4 regions of the Bradyrhizobium sp. WBOS07 genome follow, and region 2 is predicted to be linked to each of the others. Evidence: predicted binding sites of a transcription regulator. Region 2 holds the regulator's gene; each other region holds the start of a gene.

Region 1 (3,953 bases), 2.0 Mb from region 2:
GTTTCTGATCGCGGTCGGCGTGCTCCTGCTCGCGGGGGCGGGTCAGGCAGCCTCCGCGCCGAGCCCGATCCCGACCGTCTCCGGCGTGCTGGCCGGGCTCGCCGCGCTCTGCCTCGGCGCCGTCATGGCGTTCTGCGGCGCCCATTTCGCGCTGCGCCGCGGCTGATCGCAGACACGGGCCGCAAAGAAAGAACGCCGCGCGGAGGCCGCGCAGCGTTCGTCGAATTTGGGCCCGGCTCAGCTCGCCGCGCGCAGATTCACCTTGCTCTCGGCCAGCGTGGTCAGCTTATGATCGGTCGCCTTTTCCTCCTCGAGCGTCTTGGCGAGCACGGCGGCGCAATCGTTGCGGCCGAGCTGCTTGGCCCAGGCGATCAAGCTGCCGTAACGCACGATCTCGTAATGTTCGGCGGCCTGGGCTGCGTTGATCAGCGCGGCGTCGAGCACGGCCTTGTCGGCAACTTCGCCGGCGGTCTCATCGGCTTCCTCGATGATGCCGTCGATCGCCGGGCAGTCGACCGCCTTGACGGGGACGCCATGCATCTTGAACACTTCCTCGAGCCGCGCCACGTGCTGCTTGGTCTCTTCGAGGTGCGTCAAAAAGCCCTGTTTCAGCTGCGGATCGGTGGCCTTGCTGGCCATCTTCGGCAGCGCCTTGGTCAGCTGCTGCTCGGCGTAATAGATGTCCTGGAGCTGATGCACGAACAGGTCGTTCATGGTTTTGATGTCTTTTGTGAACAGTCCCATCGTTTCGTCCTTTTTCGGTTTGCTGGAACACGCAGGCAGCGGCTTGCACGAAAAGCCGCTCATTGCGCCATGTTTCGGTTGCTGTTCGGACCCAACGAACGCGCGACATCGACGTTCCAAAAAACACCCGCATGGCATTGCGTTGGAACAATGCGGGCGGCGCCGGGATCTGAAATCATAGGCCGATACGAACGCACGCGCCGGCCCGCTTTCACGACTCATATGCTTAACGCGCCTTCCGATGTGAACCGCGTATGACAAAGTTGCCGGTCCGGCGCAGAACCTATTGTTGTCAAGGGCTGCACAAGCTGCAGTTTTTGCCTTAAATGAGCTGGATCACGCCTAGCGATCGCTGCCTGCCTTTGGTGATGATCGCACCCGAACTGGCCAATGCCTGGCCCTGTCGGTCTTGCCCCCCGCCGGGAGGATGAATGCACGGACTGCTGCCTGCGCTGAAGCGCGGCTTCAAGAGATGGATCGGCTGGCGACGGCTTGGAGTTGCCGCGAGCATCTTCATCATCGCCTTCGCGATCACCACGCTGGTGCGGACCCTCAAGGGCATCGATACCGGGGTCATCCTGACCGCGTTGACCGAGATCCCCCGCGGCAGCATCGGGCTGGCGGCGGTGTGCGTGTTCTTCGCGTTCTGCACGCTGACCTTCTACGATTATTTCGCACTGCGAACGATCGGCAAGAAGCACGTGCCCTATCGCATCGCGGCGCTCTCCAGCTTCACGTCCTATTCGATCGGCCACAACATCGGCGCCACCGTCTTCACCGGGGGCGCGATCCGCTTCCGGATCTATTCGGACTACGGGCTGAACGCGATCGACGTTGCCAAGATCTGCTTCCTGTCGGGCCTGACCTTCTGGCTCGGTAACATCTTCGTGCTCTCGATCGGCCTGGCGGTCCATCCGGACGCGGCCTCCTCGATGGATCAACTTCCTCCATCGATCAACCGGCTGATCGCGCTCGGCGGCCTTGCCTCGATCGGGGCTTATCTCGCCTGGCTCGTCATGGGCGAGAAGCGGCGCGAGCTCGGTCAGAAGGGCTGGAAGGTGGTGCTGCCCTCGGCGCCGCTGACGCTGGTGCAGATCCTCATCGGCGTGGTCGATCTCGGCTTCTGCGCCATGGCGATGTACCTCTTGATGCCGGCCAATCCGCCGATCGACTTCATGTCGCTGGCCGTGGTGTTCATCCTGGCCACCCTGATCGGCTTTGCCAGCCATGCGCCCGGCTCGATCGGCGTGTTCGATGCCGCCATGCTGGTGGCGCTGCCGCAGTTCGGCCGCGAGGAGCTGCTGGCGACGCTGCTGGTGTTCCGCATCCTCTATTTCGTGATCCCGTTCGGTCTCGCCATCTCCATCATGGGCACGCGCGAGCTCTGGATGAACGTGGTCGAGCCCTGGCAGGAGCGACGGCGGCTGGCGGAGGCCTGTGCGCAGGCCAATCTGCCCAAAGAGGTGACGCCGATGCAGCGCGAGCGGTTGCTGCGGCAGGCCAATAAGCGCTGAAAGCAGCCTGCCCGGACCGGAGGGTTGCGGGCGGCAGCGCAATGCTCTCTTATTTCCGCCTCAACTTTGCCGTTGAAGACGCGGGCCATGATCCCTGTATTGCTTCGTACCCTCTGCGCCAGCGCCTTGCTGCTGGCCGGACTTTTGTCCGTTTTGCCGGCCGAGCGCGCCGCCGCGCAGGACGCCGGCCCCCTGCAGATCAGCTGGGAGGTGCGCAACCGCTTCCGACTGTTCCGCGAGGAGCGCGACTTCCTGCTCCATGTCGAGAATGCGCGTAACCGCAGCATCCTCGCCGCAGAACAATCGCTGGAGCTCCAGAGCGAAGGCCGCGGCTGGGCGCGCAACATGGTCAACCGCCTCTGCATCGACCTTCAGGGCCGCGTCAACCAGCCCTGCACCCGCGACAACACCAAGGAAAACTACCTCACCCCGATCGACCATCCCGTCACCGTGCGTCTCGTGGGCGCGGTGCCGGTCGGCGCCACCTGCGCCTGGTCGTTCGACGACGGCGACGGCCCGCAGCAATCGACCTTCGACTGCGCCGAGCCGATCAACCTGCGCGTCCGCTACGGCAAGCAGACGGTCGCGACCGTCGACGTCTCCGCCGGCGCCGATCCGACCCAGCGGGTCCAGACCGAGATCCAGGTCCGCGACATCTTCGTCGCCGGCCTCGGGGACAGCATCGCCTCGGGCGAGGGCAATCCGGACCGGGCGCTGGCGCTGTCCGACGAAGGTTTCTGCTTCCGCTCCTATCTCGGCACCGCCGGCGGGCAGTATTACCGGCCGAGCCGCCACGGCTTCAAGGGCGGCCGCGCTTGCGAGGCCCCGGATACGCTCGCCAACTGGCAACGCTACAGCGCGCTCTGGTTCAACGCACCGTGCCACCGCTCGCTGTACAGCTACCAGACGCGCACGGCCCTGGCGCTCGCGGTGCGCTACACCCACATCGCGGTGACCTACCTGCCGCTCGCCTGCACCGGCGCAAGCATCGGCGACGGCCTGCTCGGCTCGCAGCGCGCCCGCGAATGCCCGCCCGGCAAGACCGGCGTCTGCAACACCAGTGTGAACGCGCAGGTCGCCGAGCTGCGCGAGGCGCTCACCGCGGCGAAGAAGCGCCAGCCCGACCGCACGCTCGATCTCGTGCTGCTGTCGGTCGGCGCCAACGACGTCTATTTCTCCGGCCTCGTCGCCGACGTCATCGTCGACACCGCGACCGAGCGGGCGCTGTTCCGCCGCTCCGGCGTGATGGCGACCGTCGACGAGTCCCGCGATGCGCTGGCGCGCGAGCTGCCCCAAAACTTCGTCAAGCTGCGCGAGGCGCTGAAGCCGCTGGTCGGCGGCGACCTCTCGCGCGTGGTCTATGTCTCCTACGCCAATCCCGCGCTCGCCGATGGCGGCGTGCCCTGCCGCGGCGGCCGTGCCGGCTTCGACATCCATCCGTCCTTCAACGCCGACCCGCAGCGGCTCGCCCGCGTCTCGACTTTCGTCGACACCGAATTCCTGCCGCAGCTGAAGGGGCTCGCCACCTGCACCCGCGGCGCACTGTGCCGCGATCCCGAAGCCGAGCGCATGACCTTCGTCGATGCGCACCAGGCCGCGTTCGCCGATCACGGCTTCTGCGCCCATTCCGGCAACGATCCGGAATTCGACCGCACCTGCTTTGCCGAGAACGGCCAGAGCTTCAATCCCGATATC
Region 2 (3,953 bases):
TCGTCGGCTCGATCATCATGACCGTGATCGGCGTCGGCATCGGCGCGCCGCTCGGCCTGTTCGCCGGCACCTATCTCGCCGAGTACGGCCGCAACGACAAGCTGACCTCGGTGATCCGCTTCATCAACGACATCCTGCTCTCGGCGCCCTCGATCATCATCGGCCTGTTCATCTACGGCGCGGTGGTGGTGCCGATGCGGGGCTTCTCTGCGATCGCGGGTGCGCTGGCGCTCGCCGTGATCGTGATCCCGGTCGTGGTGCGCACCACGGAGGACATGCTGCTGCTGGTGCCGAACCCGCTGCGCGAAGCCGCCAGCGCGCTGGGTCTGCCGCGCTCGCTGGTGATCAAGCGCATCGCCTATCGCGCCGCGCGCTCGGGCCTCATCACCGGCGTGCTGCTCGCCACGGCGCGCGTCGCCGGCGAGACCGCCCCGCTGCTGTTCACCGCGCTGTCCAACCAGTTCTTCAGCCTCGGCCTCGACAAGACGATGGCGAACCTGCCGGTCACCATCAACAACTTCGTGCAGAGCCCCTACGCCTATTGGAAGCAGCTCGCCTGGAGCGGCGCGCTGCTGATCACCCTGACCGTGCTTGCCCTGAACATTGGCGCCCGCATCCTTGGTGCCGAGAGGACTGCAAAATGAGTGAAATGTCTGTTTCCGTCAGCGCGCCGACCGTTCACCCCGGCTCGCAGCCGCTGCCCGAGGCGCCTGCCAAGGTCACCGCGCGCAACCTCAACTTCTACTACGGTGAGCACCACGCGCTGAAGAACATCAATCTGGCGCTCGGCACCAACCGTGTCACGGCCTTCATCGGCCCGTCCGGTTGCGGCAAGTCGACCCTGCTTCGCATCTTCAACCGGATGTACGACCTCTATCCGGGCCAGCGCGCCACCGGCCAGCTGCTGCTCGACCACACCAACATTCTCGACCCCAAGCTCGACCTCAACCTGCTGCGCGCCCGGGTCGGCATGGTGTTCCAGAAGCCGACCCCGTTCCCGATGACGATCTACGAGAACATCGCCTTCGGCATCCGCCTCTACGAGAAGATCTCCAAGTCCGAGATGGACGACCGCGTCGAGAAGGCGCTGCGCGGCGGCGCGCTGTGGAACGAGGTCAAGGACAAGCTCAACGCCTCCGGCCTGTCGCTCTCCGGCGGCCAGCAGCAGCGCCTCTGTATCGCCCGCACCGTCGCGGTGCGGCCCGAGGTGATCCTGTTCGACGAGCCGTGCTCGGCGCTCGACCCGATCTCGACCGCCAAGGTCGAGGAGCTGATCCAGGAATTGTCCGAGAACTACACGATCGCGATCGTCACCCACAACATGCAGCAGGCGGCGCGCGTCTCCGACAAGACCGCCTTCATGTATCTCGGCGAGCTGATCGAGTTCGACGACACCAGCAAGATCTTCACGTCGCCGACCGACCGGCGGACGCAGGACTACATCACCGGCCGGTTCGGCTGAGGAGACGCAACATGGGTACCGAACATACCGCAAAGGCCTTCGACACCGACCTCCAGGAGCTCACGCGTCTGGTCGCCGAGATGGGCGGCATCGCCGAGCGCATGATCGTCGATTCCGTCGATGCGCTGATCCGCCGCGACGTCGCGCTCGGCCAGCGCGTCGTCGCCATCGACGCCGATCTCGACGCGCTGCAGAAGCGCATCGAGGAGCGCGCCGTGCTCACCATCGCCCGCCGCCAGCCGATGGCGGTGGACCTGCGCGAGATCGTCGGCGCCATGCGCGTCGCGACCGACCTCGAGCGCATCGGCGACCTCGCCAAGAACATGGGCAAGCGCGTCGCCGCGCTGGAGACCGACTTCCATCCGCTCAAGCTGTTCCGCGGCCTCGAGCACATGACCGACCTGGTGCAGCAGCAGGTCAAGAGCGTGCTCGACGCCTATGCCGCGCACGATCTGCCGGCGGCGATGGCGGTGTGGAAGGGCGACGAGGAGGTCGACGCGATCTGCACCTCGCTGTTCCGCGAGCTCCTGACCTACATGATGGAGGATCCGCGCAACATCTCGTTCTGCATCCATCTGATGTTCTGCGCCAAGAACATCGAGCGCATCGGCGACCACGCCACCAACATCGCCGAGACCGTGTTCTACATGATCGAGGGCCAGGCGATCACCGACAAGCGGCCGAAGGGCGACATGACCAATTTCGCCACGACGATCCCGAATACCTGAAGACCTCAAGGAGCGACGACAACATGGGCGCACGCATTATGGTGGTTGAGGACGAGGAAGCTCTTACCGAGCTTCTGCGTTACAACCTCGAAGGCGACGGCTATGACGTCGAGACGGTGATGCGCGGCGACGACGCCGACACCCGCCTCAAGGAACACATTCCCGATTTGATCGTGCTCGACTGGATGCTGCCGGGCCTCTCCGGCATCGAGCTGTGCCGGCGCCTGCGCACCCGGCCCGAGACCAAGCAGCTGCCGATCATCATGCTCACCGCGCGCGGCGAGGAGAGCGAGCGGGTGCGGGGCCTTGCGACCGGCGCCGACGACTACATCGTCAAGCCGTTCTCGGTGCCGGAGCTGCTCGCGCGCGTGAAGGGCCTGCTCAGGCGCGCCAGTCCCGAGCGGCTCGCCACCGTGCTGGCCTATGGCGACATCGAGCTCGATCGCGACAAGCGCCGCGTCGCGCGCTCCGGCCGCCCGATCGATCTCGGCCCGACCGAATATCGCCTGCTGGAGTTTTTCCTGGAGCATCCCGGCCGCGTGTTCTCGCGCGAGCAGCTGCTCGACAGCGTCTGGGGCCGCGACATCTACATCGACGAGCGCACCGTCGACGTCCATATCGGCCGCCTGCGCAAGCTGCTCAATCTCGGCCGCGAGCAGGACCCGATCCGCACCGTCCGCGGCGCCGGCTACGCGCTGGACGACCGTTTCGCCAAGGCGGAGCAGACGTAAGGGCGGGTGAGGTGTTTGCTGCAGCTGTGGCCAATCTCAGCTGTCGTCGTCCCGGGGCGCGCGCAGCGCGAGCCCGGGACATCCGCGCGAGCGCTTGCGCTCGTCGCGATAGCCACAGGGCGTGGTTTGACGAAGACTCGAAGCCACCATCTCGCGCAACAATTACGCCCTGTGGTTTTGGATCCCCGCGTTCGCGGGGATGACACCGAGTTGGTTGAGGCGCCGTCGCGTGACGGCTGCCGTCTTTGCAGTCAGTTAATTCCGCGCAGCTCAGCGCGTGGGCTTCGGGGCCGCGCGGCGCCGATCCGCCGCCGGCTGATACGCCACGCGCGAGTGCTGGGCGCAATAGGGCAGGCCGGACAGGGCCTTGCCGCCGCAGAAGAAGAAATCCGGGCTCGAGGGATCGCCCACCGGCCAGTGGCAGGTCGCCTCGTTCAATTCGAGCAGCGACAGCCGCTGGCTCATCGGCACCACGTTGTCGTAGGTGACCGGTTCGGCCTCGACCTCGACCTCGAAGGCCTGCGCCAGCGCAGTGTTGCCGCGCGCGATGGGGCGCGTCACCCGCATCATGTGCTGGGCGGGACGCGCCTTGCGCGGCCGGGGCGCGGCCGACGAAGGGCTCTTGGCGCGGCCGGACAGGCCGAGCCTGTGCACTTTGCCGATCACGGCATTGCGGGTCACATTGCCGAGCTCTGCTGCGATCTGGCTGGCCGACAATCCGGCCTCCCAGAGCTTTTTCAGCTGCTCGACGCGATCGTCGGACCAGGTCAAAACCGTCATTGCACCCTTTCCCTCGCCGCGCGGCTGCCATCCTGGCGGTCCATGCGGCGAATGCCTAAGCCTCGAAAAACCCGTGCCGCTCGAATCCCTTAGGGCTCGCCGGGCGCGCAACTGACGCCCGAACGTTTACGCCGGTACATGAGGACTCTTGGGATCAGAACTGCCGCACGAGATGTCGTATCTGACAAGCCAAACGCTACAATATGGCGTGACTCGCGCGCAAGAGTCCGCCGACTCGCTTCCACATGTTCC
Region 3 (3,953 bases), 2.0 Mb from region 2:
CCCATGCGGCCAACCTTGCCAATGGCGAGGTGATGTTCAACGCCGGGGGCTGCGCGTCCTGCCATGCCACGCCCGGCCAGCCCGATCGTGGCAGGCTCGGTGGCGGCGTCGCGATCAAGTCGCCGTTCGGAACGTTCTATGCGCCGAACATCTCTCCGGATCCGAACGACGGCATCGGCAAATGGACGGACGCCGACTTCGTCAACGCGGTGATGCACGGCGTCTCGCCGGGCGGGCAGCATTATTTTCCCGCCTTCCCCTACACGTCCTATCAGCACGCCAGGCGTGAGGACGTGCTCGATCTCTTCGCCTACTTGAAGACGCTGCCGCCCGTGACCGGCAAGGTGCGCGACCACGACATGCAGTTTCCCTTCGACGTCAGGCGCAATGTCGGCATCTGGAAGTTCCTGTTTCTGGATGACAAGCCACTCACCGCCGACAGCAGCAAGTCGCCGCAATTCAATCGCGGCGCCTATCTCGTCAACAGCTTCGGCCATTGCGCCGAATGCCACAGCCCGCGCAACGCGTTGGGCGGCATCATCTCGAGCCAGCGTTTCGCCGGCGGGCCCAATCCCGAAGGCGAGGGCTGGGTGCCCAACATCACCCAGAAGCGCCTCGGCGAGTGGAGCGTGAAGGATATCGCCTACTTCCTCAAGAACGGCGAATTGCCCGACGGCGACAGCGTCGGCGGCGCGATGACGCGCGTGATCAAGAACACCTCGCAACTGCCCGACGAGGATATTGCGGCGATGGCGGAGTATCTCAAATCGCTGCCGCCGGTGGACGGTCCGCCGCGACCGAAGCGCAAGGAAGCCGGGGGCTAGCTGGCGCCAAACGCCTTGAACGTGATGATGGTGAGGGTGTCCTGGATGCCCGGCAGCACCTGCACCTTCTCGTTGACGAAATGGCCGATGTCGGTGTCCTTGTCGACGTAGAACTTCACGAGCAGGTCGTATTGGCCGGCCGTGGAGTAGATCTCGGAGGCGATCTCGGCTTCGGCAAGCGCATTGGCCACCGTGTAGGACTGGCCGAGCTTGCATTTGATCTGGACGAAGAAAGGAACCATCGCGGGCACTCCGAAAGCGTATTCTTCCGGCTAATAGGCCAAACCCGGCACGATTTAGCAAGCGGGCTTGCTGGCAGCCGGCGGCCGGCCCGAGGCCTTGCCGCTATTCTGCGGTCGCGCTAGGACAGGCCATGGCGGTGTCCGTATCCAGCAAAGGTGCCCGGCGATGACGACCCCGGTCGCACTCACCATCGCCGGCTCCGATTCCAGCGGCGGCGCCGGCATCCAGGCCGACCTGAAGACGTTTGCGGCGCTCGGCGTCTACGGCGCGTCCGTCATCACGGCCTTGACCGCGCAGAACACGCGCGGCGTCACCGGCATCCACGCCGTGCCGGCGGCATTCGTCACCGAGCAGATCGATGCGGTGTTCTCCGATCTCGACATCGGCGCGGTGAAGATCGGCATGGTGGCCCAGGTCGCCAGCATCGAGGCGATCGCGGCCGCATTGTTGCGCTGGTCGCCGGGGCACGTCGTGCTCGATCCCGTGATGGTGGCGACGTCGGGGGATCGCCTGCTCGCCGCGGAGGCCGTCAATGCGCTGCGCACAAAACTGGTACCGCTGGCGTCGGTGATCACGCCCAATCTGCCGGAGGCCGCGGCGCTGCTCGACGAGCCGGTCGCGGCAAGCGAAGCGGGGATCGAAAGCCAGGGGCGACGCCTGCTGGCGCTCGGCTGCCGAGCGGTTCTGATCAAGGGCGGGCACGGCGAGGGCGCCGAGAGCATCGACTATCTCGTCAGTGGCGAGGGAACGCTCGCGCTGGCAGCGCCGCGCGTGGCGACCCGCAACACCCATGGCACTGGCTGCTCGCTCTCCTCGGCGGTCGCCGCAGGGCTCGCCCGGGGCGAGGATCTGGCAAGCGCCGTGCGCAGCGCCAAGACCTGGATAAGCGCGGCGATCGCCGCCGCCGACCGCTTCAGCGTCGGACACGGCCACGGCCCGATCCATCATTTTCACAAGTTCTACTGACGCGGGCGCGCGGAAGCCAAGCTGTTTACGGTTCAGCACACGTGGTGCAGCCAATTTACCCTCCCCTGGAGGGGGAGGGTCGGCTCACATTGAGCGTAGCGAAACGTGAGACGGGGTGGGGTGACGGTTTCTCCACAGCCAACAGTGCCCGAGTGGAGAGATCACCCCACCCCGCTCGCGCTGCGCGCGATCGACCCTCCCCCTCCAGGGGAGGGTAGCGTCAACCAGTGCCTTCTGCGGCGCCGTCGCCTGATTGTCGCATGCGACTGATATTCGCAGGGAGGGCGAGGCCAGGCGTGATTCGTATCTAGAGTTGCCTCAAGGGTTCAACCGGTCATCCCCCTGTCACGGGACATTGTTACAGGCTGGCGCATGGGAAGTTACGATGTGAGTGACGAGGGCCCCGAGCGGCGCTTTCGCACGTTGTTCATCTCCGACGTTCATCTCGGAGCCCGCGGTTCTCAAGCCGATCTCCTGCTCGACTTCCTGCGCTACCACGATGCCGACACGATCTATCTGGTCGGCGACATCGTCGACGGCTGGGCGCTGAAATCGAGCTGGCACTGGCCGCAATCGCACAATGATCTGGTCCAGAAGCTTTTGCGCAAGGCGCGCAAGGGTGCCAAGGTCATCTACATCCCCGGCAATCACGACGAGTTCCTGCGCAACTATTACGGCACGCATTTCGGCGGCATCGACGTGGTCGAGAACACCGTCCACACCGGCGCCGACGGCAAGCGCTATCTCGTCATCCACGGCGACATCTTCGATCTCGTGGTGCAGAACGCGCGCTGGCTCGCCCATCTCGGCGACAAGGCCTACGACTTCGCGATCCAGATGAATCGCCTGGTCAACTTCTTCCGCCGCCTATTCAAGGTGCCCTATTGGTCGTTGTCGCAATGGGCCAAGCAGAAGGTCAAGAACGCGGTCAATTATATCGGCGCGTTCGAGCAGGCGCTCGCCGCCGAGGCGCGGCGCTACGACGCCGACGGCGTGATCTGCGGCCACATCCACTATGCCGTGATCCGCGACGAGGGCGACATTCGCTACATGAATTGCGGCGACTGGGTCGAGAGCTGCACCGCGCTGGTCGAGCACGACGACGGCCGTTTCGAGATCATCACCTGGGCGGATCATCTGCAGAAGCCGGCGGCCGTCCCGCAGGTCGCAGCCAGAGCCGCATAACAGAGGCCGCCCGATGCGCATCCTGGTCGCGACCGACGCCTGGCACCCGCAAGTCAACGGTGTGGTTCGGACGCTGACCAAGCTTGCGGACGCGGCTGAGGGGCTTGATGTCGAGGGTTCCGGCGTTGCGTTCACCTTCCTGACGCCGCAATCGTTCCGCACCTTCGCGATGCCGAGCTATCGCGACGTGCGCCTGGCGATGCCGCGCCCGGCGCGCATTGCCAGGCTGATCGAGGAGGCGCGCCCGGACAGCATCCACATCGCGACCGAAGGGCCGATCGGCCTGATGGTCCGCCGCTATTGCCGCCAGCGCCGGCTGCCGTTCACGACCAGCTTCCACACCCGCTTTCCCGAATATGTCCGCGCCCGCGTGCCGGTTCCGGGCTCGCTGATCTGGCGGGCGCTGCGCCGCTTCCATGCCCCCAGCCGTGCCGTGATGGCGGCAACGCCTGCGCTCGCCTGCGAGCTGGCCGAGCGCGGTTTCGACAATGTCGTACTGTGGCCCCGCGGCGTCGACACAAAGGTGTTCCACCCGCGCGTCATCGACCTCTGCCTGCCGGCACCAGTGTTCCTGTCGGTCGGCCGCGTCGCGGTGGAGAAGAATCTCGAAGCGTTCCTCGACCTGGATCTGCCCGGCACCAAGGTGATCGTGGGCGACGGCCCGGCGCGCGCCGCGCTGGAAGAGGCCTATCCCGATGCGATCTTCCTCGGCGAGAAGCACGGCGAGGCCCTGGC
Region 4 (3,953 bases), 1.3 Mb from region 2:
CGAACATCATTACGCTGGGCCGCATCATGCTGGTCCCGATCATCGTCTGGGCCATCGTGTCGAGCCAAATGGAGGTCGCGTTCGCCGTCTTCCTGATCGCCGGTATCAGCGACGCCGTGGACGGCTTCCTGGCCAAGCGTTTCAACATGACGAGCGAGCTTGGGGCCCTGCTCGACCCGCTCGCGGACAAGGCCCTGCTGGTCTCGATCTACATGGCGCTGGGCATCTGGGGCGCGATCCCGCGCTGGATCGTGATCCTGGTGGTCTCGCGCGACATCATGATCGTCGCCGCCGTGATCATATCCTGGCTGTTCGACCGGCCGGTCGAGATGAAGCCGTCGAAAGTGTCCAAGCTCAACACCGTTGCCCAAGTGGCGTTCGCGGCGCTGGTGCTGGCGGCACTTGCCTTCGGCTTCAAGCCGGCTCCTTATGATATCATCCTGATGGGCCTCGTCACGGTCTTCACGCTCACGTCGGTGTCGCTCTATCTCGTCGGGTGGCTGCGGCACATGAGCACGATCGAGGCCAAGTGAGAGCGGACGACAAGTGAGAGCGGACCAGGCGAGAGCGGAAGCGGCCCCGCAAAAGGCCAATTCCGCTCCATCAAGTCGCATTCTCTTCGAACGGGCCGGCGCGCCGGCAGGAGCAAAGCAAGCGTGGCAGGCCGCGTCCATCCCCGACAATTGGCGTTTACGCTTCCGCATGCGGAGAGCCTCAGCCGGGACAATTTCCTTGAGGGCCCCGCCAACGCGGCCGGCGTGGCCCTGATCGACAGCTGGCCGGAATGGCCGAACCGGATCATGTGGCTCGCCGGCCCCGAAGGCAGCGGCAAGAGCCACCTCGCCGCGATCTGGGCCGACATATCAGGTGCCCGCTCGGCTGCCGCCAACGTCCTGACGGCCGCCGGCGTTCCGGGCGCGCTCGCCACCGGCGCCCTGGTGGTCGAGGATCTCCGGGCGGGAGATTTCGACGAACGCGCCCTCTTCCACCTCATGAACCTTGCTCGCGAGGACGGCGCCTACGTGCTCTTCACCGGGCGCGAGGCACCGGCCGCGCTCGAGATCGAGCTTCGCGACCTGCGCTCGCGCCTGCGCGCCGTGCCTGTTGTCACGCTGCTGCCCCCGGACGACCAGCTCTTCCGCGGCCTGATCTTGAAATTCTGTGCCGACCGCCAGCTCAATGTGGACGAGAGCGTGGTCGGCTATCTCGCCACCCGCCTGGAGCGGTCCTCGGCCGCCGCCCGCCAAGCCGTGGAACTGCTCGACAGCGAGGCCCTGCGGCTCGGCCGTCCCGTGACCAGGGCGCTGGCCGCCGAGCTGCTGCGGGACGCCTGACGCTCGCCCGCCCGGGCGCCGCGGAGCCCGCTTGACGCCGCCAAGCGGCGGAACATCAATGTCATCGAAACGTCATCGCTGTAACACATGCTCCCGCGGGTTTTGCGCATAGATCGCAAAGTGAGGCGAGACAGGATGGACCGACTTCTGATGGACTCTGCGCAAGCCATTGAAATAAAAGAGAAAGTTCCGGAGGCCGAAGGCTTGCCGGCGATCGCGGCCAGCCCCGAACGATTCATCAATCGCGAGCTCTCCTGGCTGCATTTCAACCGCCGCGTCCTGGAGGAATCCGTCAATTCCAGCCACCCCGTGCTGGAGCGGGTGCGATTCCTGTCGATTTCGGCAAATAACCTCGACGAATTCTTCATGGTCCGCGTCGCCGGCATCAAGGCCCAGGTCCGCGAGGGCATTGCCGAACGCAGCCCCGACGGCCTGACGCCGTCCGAGCAGCTCGCGCTGATCAACCGCACCGTGTCCGAACTTGCCTCCGACCAGCAGGCGATCTGGCGCGACCTGCGCGGAACGCTGGCCGATGTCGGCATCGTGCTGGTCGACGGCAAGGATGTCAGCAAGGCGGAACGAACCTGGATCGAGGACTACTTCCTCAACAACGTGTTCCCGTTGCTGACGCCGCTGGCGATCGACCCGGCGCACCCCTTCCCGTTCATCCCGAGCCTCGGCTTCACCATCGCGCTCCAGCTCACGCGCGCCGCCGACGGCAGGCAGATGAACGCCCTGATCCGCATGCCCGGCAAGATCGACCGCTTCATCCGCCTGCCGGCCGACGGCAAGATCGTCCGGCTGATCTCGCTGGAACAGGCAACCGCCCTGTTCATCAACCGCCTGTTTCCCGGCTACAACCTGCACGGCCAGGGCGCCTTCCGGATCATCCGCGACTCCGAGCTCGAGATCGAGGAAGAGGCGGAAGACCTGGTCCGCCTGTTCGAGACGGCGCTGAAGCGCCGCCGCCGCGGGTCGGTGATCCGGCTAGAGATCGACGCCAAGATGCCGGAGCAGCTGCGCAGCTTCGTGCAGCACGCGCTCTCGGCCGCCGACGATGAGGTCTTCCTGGTCGACGGCGTGCAGGCGATGAACGAGCTCTCGCAGCTCACCCGCCTCGACCGCCCCGATCTGGAATTCACCCCTTACGTGCCGCGCCACCCCGAGCGCGTGCGCGAGCACGGCGGCGATATTTTTGCCGCGATCCGGCAAAAGGACCTCGTCGTCCATCACCCCTACGAATCCTTCGACGTCGTGGTGCAGTTCCTGCAGCAGGCCGCACGCGACCCCGACGTCGTCGCGATCAAGCAGACGCTTTACCGCACCTCCAACAACTCGCCGATCGTCCGCGCGCTCGCCGAAGCCGCCGAGGCCGGCAAGTCCGTCACGGCGCTGATCGAGCTGAAGGCGCGCTTCGACGAGGAAGCCAACATCCGCTGGGCCCGCGACCTCGAACGCGCCGGCGTGCAGGTCGTCTACGGCTTCCTCGAGCTGAAGACGCACGCGAAGCTCTCGATGGTGGTGCGCCGCGAGGGCGGCAGCCTCACCACCTATGTTCATACCGGCACCGGCAATTATCACCCGGTCACCGCGCGCATCTACACCGACCTCTCCTACTTCACTTCCGATCCGACCATCGGCCGCGATGCCGCGCGCGTGTTCAATTTCATCACCGGCTACGCCGCGCCGAGCGATCTGGAAAAGATGGCGGTGTCGCCGCTCACCCTGCGCAAGCGCATCATCGAGCACATCCAGGGCGAGACCGCGCATGCGCGGCACGGCCGGCACGGCGCGGTCTGGATGAAGATGAATGCGCTGGTCGACCCCGACATCATCGACGCGCTCTACGAGGCCTCGCAGGCGGGCGTGCAGGTCGAGCTCGTGGTGCGCGGCATCTGCTGCCTGCGCCCCGGCATTCCCGGCCTGTCCGAGAACATCCGCGTCAAGTCGATCATCGGCCGCTTCCTGGAACACGGCCGAATCTACTGCTTCGGCATGGGCCAGGGCCTGCCGAGCGCCAAGGCGGCTGTGTATATCTCCTCCGCCGACATGATGCCGCGCAACCTCGACCGCCGCGTCGAGGTGCTGTGCCCGCTGCAAAATCCGACGGTGCATCAGCAGGTTCTCGAACAGATCATGGTCGCCAACCTGAAAGACAACGAGCAGAGCTGGCAGTTGTTGCCGGATGGGTCCTCAACGCGTATGAAGACCGCGAAAGGCGAGGAGCCTTTCAACGTCCACAACTACTTCATGACAAATCCGAGTCTGTCTGGCCGTGGAAAGTCGCTCAAGGAATCCTCGCCGCGTCGTCTCACGCGCCGGAACGAACGCCATCCATCCTGATCGGGGATTTCCGACGTGAAGCGGCCGCGCAAGCGCGGCTCGAGCGTCGCGGTCATCGACATCGGCTCCAACTCGGTCCGTCTCGTCGTCTACGAGGCGCTGGCGCGGAGCCTCATTCCGATCTTCAACGAGAAGACGCTGTGCGGTCTCGGGCGCGAGGTGCAGAGCACCGGCCTGCTCGCCCCCGACGCCGTCGACAAGGCGTTGACCTCGCTCAAGCGCTTTCGCGCTTTGTGCCGCGTGATGCAGGTCGGGCGCGTGTTCGCGATCGCGACC

What was found. The regulator PhoB, encoded in region 2, activates phosphate uptake and scavenging genes when phosphate is short. The targets are predictions, from matches to a motif close to TGTCATNNANCTGTCAT.
Region 1: DCM79_RS17470 (YbhN family protein) is a predicted target of PhoB. The motif match lies at 988-1,004, and genes of this name have one in related genera.
Region 3: DCM79_RS17640 (UDP-2,3-diacylglucosamine diphosphatase) is a predicted target of PhoB. The motif match lies at 2,366-2,382, and genes of this name have one in related genera.
Region 4: DCM79_RS14045 (RNA degradosome polyphosphate kinase) is a predicted target of PhoB. The motif match lies at 1,394-1,410, and genes of this name have one in related genera.

What each region holds. Positions count from the first base shown of each region.
Region 1 covers NZ_CP029008.1:3,642,466-3,646,418, forward strand. Annotated here, with positions in the region: gene DCM79_RS17460 (hypothetical protein) at 1-166, shown strand, start outside; gene DCM79_RS17465 (ferritin-like domain-containing protein) at 238-744, opposite strand; gene DCM79_RS17470 (YbhN family protein) at 1,176-2,258, shown strand; gene DCM79_RS17475 (hypothetical protein) at 2,346-3,953, shown strand, end outside.
Region 2 covers NZ_CP029008.1:1,690,553-1,694,505, forward strand. Annotated here, with positions in the region: gene pstA (phosphate ABC transporter permease PstA) at 1-644, shown strand, start outside; gene pstB (phosphate ABC transporter ATP-binding protein PstB) at 641-1,462, shown strand; gene phoU (phosphate signaling complex protein PhoU) at 1,474-2,190, shown strand; gene phoB (phosphate regulon transcriptional regulator PhoB) at 2,214-2,921, shown strand; gene DCM79_RS07910 (GcrA family cell cycle regulator) at 3,192-3,701, opposite strand.
Region 3 covers NZ_CP029008.1:3,683,868-3,687,820, reverse strand. Annotated here, with positions in the region: gene DCM79_RS17655 (cytochrome c) at 1-824, shown strand, start outside; gene DCM79_RS17650 (Lrp/AsnC family transcriptional regulator) at 821-1,066, opposite strand; gene thiD (bifunctional hydroxymethylpyrimidine kinase/phosphomethylpyrimidine kinase) at 1,233-2,033, shown strand; gene DCM79_RS17640 (UDP-2,3-diacylglucosamine diphosphatase) at 2,406-3,218, shown strand; gene DCM79_RS17635 (glycosyltransferase family 1 protein) at 3,232-3,953, shown strand, end outside.
Region 4 covers NZ_CP029008.1:2,972,023-2,975,975, forward strand. Annotated here, with positions in the region: gene DCM79_RS14035 (CDP-alcohol phosphatidyltransferase family protein) at 1-533, shown strand, start outside; gene DCM79_RS14040 (DnaA ATPase domain-containing protein) at 657-1,334, shown strand; gene DCM79_RS14045 (RNA degradosome polyphosphate kinase) at 1,485-3,677, shown strand; gene ppx (exopolyphosphatase) at 3,693-3,953, shown strand, end outside.